One region of the Caldicellulosiruptor sp. F32 genome, then DNA from elsewhere that is predicted to be linked to it. Evidence: riboswitches for the same ligand, from Rfam matches in the RefSeq annotation. Region 1 holds a riboswitch; the other holds the start of a gene.
What was found. Region 1 has a riboswitch for cyclic di-AMP ahead of H964_RS09040 (C40 family peptidase). Riboswitches for the same ligand answer to the same signal wherever they lie in the genome.
Positions count from the first base shown of each region.

Region 2: it holds a riboswitch for cyclic di-AMP, as region 1 does, so the genes downstream of both, H964_RS01730 (2-isopropylmalate synthase) here and H964_RS09040 (C40 family peptidase) in region 1, are expected to answer to the same signal.

Region 1 is NZ_APGP01000101.1:17-5,216, forward strand. Features, by position in the region: partial or broken gene H964_RS09035 (hypothetical protein) at 1-423, shown strand, start outside; gene H964_RS09040 (C40 family peptidase) at 517-1,473, opposite strand; cyclic di-AMP (ydaO/yuaA leader) riboswitch at 1,481-1,643, opposite strand; gene H964_RS09045 (lactate utilization protein) at 1,737-2,378, opposite strand; gene H964_RS09050 (ABC transporter ATP-binding protein) at 2,378-3,604, opposite strand; gene H964_RS09055 (FecCD family ABC transporter permease) at 3,609-4,619, opposite strand; gene H964_RS09060 (ABC transporter substrate-binding protein) at 4,649-5,200, opposite strand, start outside.
Region 2 is NZ_APGP01000025.1:196-5,395, reverse strand. Features, by position in the region: gene H964_RS01745 (ribulokinase) at 1-748, shown strand, start outside; gene H964_RS01740 (GntR family transcriptional regulator) at 869-1,963, shown strand; gene H964_RS01735 (L-ribulose-5-phosphate 4-epimerase) at 1,966-2,610, shown strand; gene H964_RS01730 (2-isopropylmalate synthase) at 2,698-4,056, opposite strand; cyclic di-AMP (ydaO/yuaA leader) riboswitch at 4,062-4,213, opposite strand; gene H964_RS01725 (DUF362 domain-containing protein) at 4,273-5,200, opposite strand, start outside.

The DNA.
Region 1 (5,200 bases):
ACAGGACTTTTGCCCAGTTTTCCGCTTGTCATGTGGCCTTACACAAAACTTAACGACCACAGAGCTATCTGGGGCGAAGATTTTATTATTCTCAAGCAGGACAAAGACTGTAAACCACCGTTTAAAATTGGGTATCCAAATTTAGATGGTTGGGCTTGTTATTTAAATGACGGAGATCTGTTCGTAAAATACTACAAACATATAGAAGGTGCTGAATACCCAGATTTTGGGTGCTCATATGAAACATATACAACTGATTTCATGCTTGAGATGGAAACATTAAGTCCTCTTTACAATTTGCTACCTGGCAGTGAGATTGTACACCACGAGGAGTGGGAACTCAATAAAGTATCTGGGGAGATTAGGTGCGAAGATGATGTTAAAAGATTAATCCTGCCTCTTGTAAAGAAGGACGAAAAATAAAGGCAAGAAATGAATCAAAAAAATACTTGTATAATCTATGGTTGCACTCAAAAAGGGGGCTTTCCTTTTTAGCTGGAAAACCCCCTTGTCTTTTTACCTTATCACTCTTTTTGCCATCATGAACGATGTACCATACTTTGAAGTAAGGTCTGAAATTGTAACACAGCCTCTTGCACTCGATGCATGAATATATTTACCACCACCCAGATAAATTCCAACGTGATTGATATAATTTCTACCACCGTCTGTATCAAAAAATACCAAATCACCAGGTCTTAACTCATTATATGATATTCTCACACCGTCTGTAGCTGCCATGTCAGCTGCAGTTCTTTCTAAGCTAATCCCAAAGTTTCTAAACACATATTGAACAAATCCTGAACAGTCAAACCCTGTCGAAGGAGATGAACCACCATATCGATACCGTATCCCTAAAAGGTTTTTAGCAAACCCAAGTATTCTATCAGCTAAACTGCCATTGTAAGCAACTTGAGCTTCCCTATCATATCTGCCACGTGATGATATCTTTGTTGTAAGGTTTGTTGACATTTTTAAAAGGTAATATGCCATATATCCAACTGTGCCATCGAGCGTTTTTACCTTTATCCAACCGTTTCGCTCTCTTGCCAAAACGTATACCTTGCTACCCTTCTTCAATGTTTTTAGTATTTTTGAGGAAGTGGACATATTACTTCTGACCCTTGCATTGTCTTTTAGAACGGTTGCCATCGGCATCTGAGAAACTACTTGCCTTGTATTTGTAGAACTTTTTACTGCATTTGAAGTACTGCTGTCTTTTGTAAGCTTTATGTAATCAGATTTAACATACCCAACAACACCATCAAATGAAATCTTAACCCATCCACCTGTGGATGATAAAACCTGCGCTTTAAAGCCTTTTGGAAAAACTCCTAATACTTTTGATGATGTTGAAGGACTGTTTCGGATGTTGACAGTAACTGTTGCCTCCGCTGTCTTTGCAAAACCTTTGCTACTCCATGTTATAAGCAGCAAAAACATCAAAATTCCAATTAAAGCTTTAGTATTCATTTAAAAACTCCCTTCTTTTTTGGGCTTACGGGATTAGCTGACGGGTTCGGGACAAGAAGGACATCCCTACGGCAGCCAAAGCTTGCCGATTCACCCCACAATAAAGCTGGTTCTCCCGCTGCATGGGGCAAATTTAACAAACTGCCTCATGCATTCAGCCACTTTTGTTAATCATTTTGATGTTATTATTTTATTATAATTTCGATATTACGTCAACCTCTTTTTACGAAATTGTTACACGAATGTTGCTAAAATATTACTGCTCAAAATCCTAACTCCTCTTTTACTATTATTATCTTTATACGCCCTTTTACAGGGTGCCTCCTTGTGACAACAATATGGCTGCATATACAGTCCTGGCTCAAACAATCATGACATTTACCAGAAGAAGTACAAGGTGTATTCTTTGAAAGTCTTTTTGCATTCATAGGTGATGCAATGTTTCTTACCCTGTTTATTCCTTCCTGCTCATTCAAGACAAGCTTGTTTATCCCAACAATTACTATCACGTTTTTTGGTCCAAACATCAAAGCTGCAAGTCTATTACCATTGCCGTCAATATTGATAAGTTTGCCATCAAGGGTTATGGCATTTGAAGACATAATATAGTAATCTGCCCAAAACGATTTTCTGTAAATCTCTCCAAGCTCGTCGCCACTTAACCCCTCTTTGTACCTGTCCAAGAAGTTAAACTTCCCATTTCTCAAAAAATCAATTACCCCACACTCAAAAAGCGTCATTGAACCTCCACACGAAACCACTGAACCTTTTTCAATTATTTTTTCTAAAAGAGGTACAATATCCTCTTTTTTGTCTACAATAAAACATTCAAAATTTCTCAACTCAAGGTTTTTCTTCAAAGTTTCAAGATTTATATCAATCCACCATTTTTTGTTTGGATTCATTATTTTTTCTCCTCCCTTTGAAGTATGTGTTTTAGCTCCTCTAAGGTATTTAAAACAACAGCTTTTTCTTTTAGGCTATTGTAAAGACTTGTTGCTATTCCATTTGTAAAGTCACGATTTGAAATATCTTCTTGTTCTATAATAAATAGTTTCTTTGCAAACCTTAGTGATTCAAGATTTTTTACATTCTGAATTCCAAACGGAATATCGCACAAAATACAAAAATCTGCTTTCTTTATTAGCTCAACATTTTCAATGTACTCTACTTCTCCAATTGGCATAAATGGCATTGTGAAAACTGTGTATATAGAAAGTGCCTGAGCAGTTTCATAGTCTGTGTCATTTGTTGCAAGAACACCTGTTGTAACCTTAAATCCCATCTCAACCAAAAGTTTAAAAACTGCTTGTCCTTGACCTCCGCCTGCTACAACGTGCACATGAACACCCTTTTCATATTCTTTTTGAATTAGTTCAATGTCAAATATTCCAAATGGATTTCTATAGACAATTGCTTCGGTATTGTACACCTTTTTTATATTCTCTGCATTTATCACATCCTGTGGCCTTCCAAAGTCTACAATTTTGCCATCTTTCATCAAAAAGACAATGTCACAAAACTTCGCCGCGAGTTTAATGTTGTGAAGTGCCATTATTGCAATCTTGCCTAATCTCACTTCATCCTTTACAATATTTAAAATCTTTTCTTGATGTGTAATGTCAAGGTTTGAATTTGGCTCATCTAAAAGTAAAACTTTGCTCTCTTGGGCAAGTACCCTTGCAAACGAAGTTCTTTGCCTCTCACCACCTGAAATCTGCAAGATGCTTGAATACTTTTTTGCTGTTAACTCAACCATATCTATTTTCTCTTCGGCAACTTTCTTGCTCTCTTTGTCGTTTGAAAACCTACTCTTTTCGTGTGGGTATCTTCCCATCATTACTATGTCAATCACCGTAAAAGGAAAGTTTGAGAATACACTTTGGGGCATATAGGATATAATCTTTGCTCGTTCAATATCAGAAAGCGAAAATATATCGGTTTGATTATAAAAAACCTTTCCTTCAAAAATTTTAACAATCCCTGCTAAGGCCTTAATGAATGTACTTTTCCCACTTCCATTTGGACCAACTATCCCATAGACTTTTCCTTCTTTAAATTCTATTCCATTTTCGACTTCTACTATGGGTTTTGTATACCCACACTTTAGACTTTCTATATAAAGAGACATAATATCAAATTGTCACCTCATTCTCGCGCTTTTTTAAAAGGTACAAAAAGTACGGTGCACCCACAATTGAGGTTATAATCCCAACCTTTACTTCAATTGGTGAAAACAGCACTCTTGCAATTGTGTCGCACACAATCAAAAAAATTCCACCACCAAGAATTGAAGCAGGAATGAGCTTTCTATAATCACTTCCGACAATTAGTCTTAAAATATGTGGTGTTATCAGCCCCACAAATGAAATCGCACCTGATACTGAAACTGCAATCCCTGTTAAAAGAGAAACTAAAACTAAAAGCTGTTTTTTGAGCCTCTCAGGATTGACACCAATTGTATAGCTTTCTTCTTCTCCTAATATTAGAATGTTTATCCTCTTTGCGAAAATAAGTGAACACAGTATCAAAATAACAAGAGGCACAAAACTTATCTTCACATGTGTCCAACTACGGCTATCAAGCCCGCCAAGCATCCAAAATATATACTCGCTTACCTGGTACTGATTGATGTTTGAAAGGATAAGGGAATTTATTGAGGATATAAAAGTGGATACAGCAATGCCAATTAATATCAGGTTCAAAATGGGAGTTTTTCCATCTTTTGTTGCAAGCTTGTACACTAAAAAAGAAATACCAAGTGCACCTACAAATGAAAATAAAGGTAAATAAAAAATGCTTATGGTGTTGAACGAAAGAGCAATACAAGAAATTGCACCCAGGCTCGCACCGCTTGATGTTCCAATTATACCCGGATCTGCCATAGGGTTTCTATAAAGTCCCTGCACAAGTGCTCCTGCAACAGACAAGCTCATGCCTACAATCATAGCAATTATTATTCTGGGAAGTCTAATCTGGCCTATAATTGTCAAATCCATCTGGCTGACCCCAGCTACTTTAAAACCAATGAGTGAAAAAAGTGCCTTTAAAACACGAAGGGGAGGGATAAACACACTTCCCACCCCTATTGAGACCACAAATACTATTAAAAGTATTACGCACAGTACTACTAAAACCTTTTTCAATACTTACCACCACTTCAAAATCTTTTGTGTTATTTAAACAGATATGGATAAGCAGCCTTTGCTAAGTCGTAAATACCTTCAACAATGTAATGCGAAACAGTTTGAACGTGTCTATCGTCAAGTATAATCACTGCGTTGTTTTTAACAGCTTTTAGATTCTTAAAAGCAGGGTCTTTTTTAAACTCTTCTACATATTGCTGAGAAGTCTTTTTTGGATTATATGAAGCAGAAGGAATAACAATAATGTCTGGGTCCCACTCTAAAATCTGTTCTTTTGTAATTGTTGGCCAACCTTTCAAACCTGCAACAGCAGCTATGTTTATAACCCCCGCAAATTTTGCAATCTCATGCTGTGTTGTGTTTCTTCCATATGTTGAGTTAAAGTAATATGTGTAGAAAAGCACATACTTTTTCTTTCTTAAGTATTTTACCTTTTTTTGGACAAAGTTAATTTTGTCATCCATGTACTTTATAAGAGCCTGGCCTTTCTGAATTTCACCTGTTAGCTTTGAAAGATTTATAATCTCCTTTTTGATATTTGAAATCGAATTTGGATTTAAACTTACATATATTGGACACTT
Region 2 (5,200 bases), on a different contig from region 1:
AGGCATCTGCGGGTATGTCGAAGATGGAATTTTACCTGGCTTTTATGGGTATGAGGCAGGTCAGAGCTGTGTTGGAGACCATTTTGAATGGTTTGTTGAAAACTGCGTGCCAGCGCATTACTTTGAAGAAGCAAAGCAAAAAGGATTAAATATCTACCAGCTTCTAAAAGAAAAAGCAAAAGCATTAAAACCTGGTCAAAGCGGTCTTTTGGCGCTTGACTGGTGGAATGGTAACAGGTCAATTCTGGTTGATGCAGACCTCACTGGTATGATGCTTGGCATGACCTTAACTACAAAGCCAGAGGAGATGTACAGGGCACTGATTGAGGCAACAGCGTACGGCACAAAGATAATAATTGACAACTTCAATGAGCATGGCATTGAGGTAAGAGAGCTTTATGCGTGTGGTGGCATTGCTGAAAAAGACGAGCTTTTGATGCAGATTTATGCTGATGTGACAGGACTTGAGATAAAGGTATCAGCATCACCTCAGACGCCAGCACTCGGCTCTGCAATGTTTGGTGCAGTTGCTGCAGGAAAAGAAAAAGGTGGTTATGACAGCATATTTGAGGCTGCAAAGAAGATGGCAAAGTTAAAAGACTATTCTTACAAGCCAAATCCAAAAAATCATGAGATTTACAAAAAGCTCTACAGAGAATACAGAATTCTTCACGACTACTTTGGCAGTGGAGCAAATGATGTGATGAAGAGGCTAAAAGAGATAAAAGAAGAAGTTTCGAGGATGTAAAGCTTTTAGGTTTTTTAACTTTTCAAACACAGGCTACCCATTTTTAAAAAGCTTTTCGGACTTTTTGAAGGGTAGCCTGCGAGTTAAATAATGGTATTGATTTAAAATTTTTTAAGTGGTATGATAAAAATAAACTTGTATGGACAAGATGATGATAAAATGAGCAAAACCAAATATGAGATTATAAAAGATTTTATTATTGAAGGAATTAACTCTGGCAAGTTCAAAGAGGGCGAGAAGATTTATTCAGAAAATATGCTTGCAAGAAAGTTCAAAGTTTCTCGTCACACGGTAAGAAGAGCTATAATGGAACTTGAGTTTGAAGGACTCCTTGTGTCTCAAAAGGGGAGAGGTACGTTTGTTGCAAAGAAAAGTGCTGACAGCTCTAAATGCATTGCTGTTCTGACAACATTTATATCAGACTACATCTTTCCCCTGATTATAAGAGGAATTGAAAAGGTGATAGCACATGAAGGGTACGGGCTTTTGCTATTTTCAACCGACAACAGCTACGAATTTGAAAGATATCACTTAGAGAGCATAATAAACAATCCAAACATAGACGCTGTCATAATAGAGCCGACAAAAAGTGCCTTGCCTTCTAAAAATCAAGACCTTTACAGAAAACTTATACAAAAAGAGATTCCTGTAATTTTCATCAACACTATTTTACAAGACATAGCACAAAACTACATAATAACCAAAGACCAGTCAGCAGTTTATAAGCTTACCCAGAGTCTTATAAAAAGTGGGTGCAAAAAGCTTCTTGGCATTTTCAAAGGAGACGATTTGCAGGGGATAAAAAGGTATAGTGGGTTTGAAAAGGCATGCAAGGAGGCACAGGCAGAGTTTGATGCAATCTTTTTTACAAGTGAGGAGTACAATTTTGTTCATAACAGAGCAGCTGAAATCATCTCAAGAGAAAGATTTGATGCTGCTGTTTGTTACAACGACAAGATTGCCCTTCCTCTTTGTGTAAAGCTAAAAGAAATGGGATTTAGAATTCCTCAAGATATATCGGTTACTGGATATGACAACTCACTTCTTTCTACACTGACAGAAATAAAACTCACAACAGTTGAACACCCAAAAGAAAAGCTTGGCGAGATGGCAGCAAAAGCAGCACTATCTATGATAAAGAAGAGCAGAACTGGTGTCAAGGAAGAGGTTGAATGTGAGATAATCTTCAGAAATTCAACAAAAGGAGGATTTTAAAAATGCTTGAAAGCTTAAAAGAACTTGTTTGCAAATACAATTTATATCTTCCAAAATATGGTCTTGTTACATGGACATCCGGAAATGTGTCAGCTCGCGACCCTGACACAAACCTTGTTGTTATAAAACCATCAGGTGTGATGTACGACGATTTGACACCTGATAAGATGGTAGTTGTTGACATGGACGGAAATATTGTTGAAGGGAATTTAAAACCTTCAACAGACACTCTCACACATCTTTATGTATACAAGCACATGCCACATATAAATGCAGTGGTGCACACACATTCTAACTATGCAACGGCGTTTGCAGCACTGGGCCAGCCAATAAAAGTGTATTTGACAGCAATTGCCGATGAGTTTGGCTGTGAGATTCCATGCGGACCGTATGCTCAGATTGGTGGTGAAGACATAGGCAAGGTAATAGTTGAGTATATAGGAGAAAGTCCGGCAATTCTTCTTCAAAACCATGGAGTATTTACAATAGGAAGGACTGTTGATGAGGCAGTAAAAGCGGCTGTTATGGTAGAAGATGTTGCAAAAACAGTGTTTATTGCAAAGATGATGGGCGAGCCTATCGAGATTCCACCTGAAGAGGTAAAAAGAGCTCATGAGAGATACGTGACAAAATATGGACAAAAATGAGCATATTTTTAAATCAAACCCCCAGCACAAAAAGGTTTTATTATACAAAGCACAAGGCTGCCGTTAATTTGGCAGCCTTGCTTTATTTTATATTCCAAATACCTCTTTTACAACCTCTTTTAACTCTTCATCACTTATTGATGTATTTCTTCCATTTTCATATTGACCATCTACCCATTCTTTGACCTTCTGAACCCTTGGGTCTTTTTTGTCAACCTGAATGTCAATACCGCTGTCTTTAAAATACCTGTTTATCCAGATTACAATTCCTGCAATACCTGAGTATGCATCTATAATAACCTTTGGTGGTCTTCCCAAGATTTTACCTGTATCAAATATATTGTAGATTTCCTCATCCTTCATGAGCCCGTCTGCATGAATTCCAGCCCGTGTTGCGTTAAAGTTGTCACCAACAAAAGGCGTCATTGGCGGAATTTCATAGCCTATTTCTTTTTTGAAATAGTCGGCAATCTCAGATATCACAGCAACATTCATACCATCTGCACTGCCTCTTATCTGAATATATTCCATCACCATTGCCTCTAATGGTGTGTTGCCGGTTCGCTCACCTATTCCCAAAAGAGATGTGTTTACCATTGAGGCACCATAAAGCCATGCCATTGTTGAGTTTATGACTGCCTTGTAAAAATCGTTATGGCCATGCCATTCAAGCCACTCAGATGGCACCTCACCATAGTTTACAATCCCATAGATTATTTGAGGCACGCTTCTTGGAAGAGCCACCCCCGGTATTGGTGAGCCAAGCCCCAGCGTGTCACAGGCTCTGATTTTCACAGGCATATTTGCCTCTTTTGAAAGCTTCATAAGCTCATTTATAAACGGCAGGACAAACCCGTAAAAGTCTGCGCGTGTGATGTCTTCAAAATGGCAGCGTGGTATAATTCCTGCCTCTAAAGCTGCTGACACAATCTCTAAGTACTGTTTCATTGCCTGGCTTCGTGTCATCTTGAGCTTCTTAAAAATGTGATAGTCCGAGCATGAAACCAGAATTCCTGTTTCCTTGATACCAAGGCTCTTTACAATCTCAAAATCCTCTTTTTTTGCGCGAATCCAAGCAGTGACTTTTGGGAAATCATAACCCTTTTCCAAACACTTTAAAACTGCTTCCTTGTCCTGCTTTGAGTACACAAAAAACTCTGTGTGAAGAATAACGCCACTTCCATTGTCAAGCTCATGCAAGTAGTCATAAATCCTACAGATTTGCTCAACAGTGTAGGGTGAGCGTGACTGTTGGCCGTCTCTGAAAGTTGTGTCGGTAATATAAAGTTTTTCTGGCACGTTCATGGGCACAATCCTGTGGTTGAAAACAAGCCTTGGTACTTCATTGTAAGGATAGATGTTCCTGAAAAGATTTGGCTCTTCAACATCCCTGAACTGATACTCAATCTCAAGAATGTGAGTTTTTGGATTAAATTTAACATTCATAAAAACAAACCTCCCTTTCAAAGCTTCGGGGGTTAGCTGACGGGTTCGGGCAGAAAGGGATATTTGCCCTACAAGGCAAGATGCCTTGATTCACCCCGAAAAAGTGGGTCCCCCCTATCCTGTGGATTTTGCCACAGGAATTCAGCTTTTTTGTTTTTATTTTTTATTATGATTTTTATCATACCAGAAAAGCGGCAGTTTGGCAAGAAAGAATGTCTATACCTTTACAAGCTCATACTCCAAACTTCCAAGCCCAATCTCTTGAGCATGCTTTAGTGCAACTCTCCAGTCTGTGTCAGGATGAACGCTCTTGAACCTGTCAATCTTGCCGTCAACCTCAATGTGTTTTGCTGTTTCAAACACAGACCCAGCTGGTGTGAATGCAGAGCTATTTACAAGGTCAACACATGCCTTATCCAAAGCAACAGGGTCAAATGACGCAGCTATGCCGATATCTGGTGCAATAGGAATATCATTGTGTGACCAGCAGTCACAGTCAGGTGATATGTTCATTATAAAGTTTACATGAAAATGAGGCTTGTCTTTGAGCACCGCATATGCATACTCAGCAATCTTTTCGCTTGCAATTGATGCAGCCTCATCCCACTTGACTGTTGCTGCGCCAAACTGACACACTGCAACGCACTGACCACATCCAACACATTTTTCATAGTCAATGACCGCTTTTTTCTTCTCACTCAAAGTTATAGCAAACTGCGCACAGCTTTTGACGCACATTCCGCAGCCAACACATTTTGATGTCTTTATAACCGGCTTTGAGGATGAATGCATAAAAAGCTTTCCACCACGCGAGCCAGAACCCATCCCGATATTTTTGATAGCACCACCAAACCCTGTCATCTCATGACCTTTAAAGTGGTTCATTGAGATTATAATATCAGCATCTGCAATGGCAGAGCCAATCTTTGCTTTTTGAGTATGTTTAAGGTTCACCTCAATCTCTCTGTACTCTGTTCCTTTGAGCCCATCTGCGATGATTACATGACAGCCAAGTACAAGCGGGTTAAACCCATTTTCATACGCAGCTTCTAAGTGGTCCAGAGCATTGCTTCTTCTTCCCGTGTAAAGTGTGTTCGCATCTGTTACAAAAGGCTTGCCACCAAGGCTTTTAATGAGTTTTACA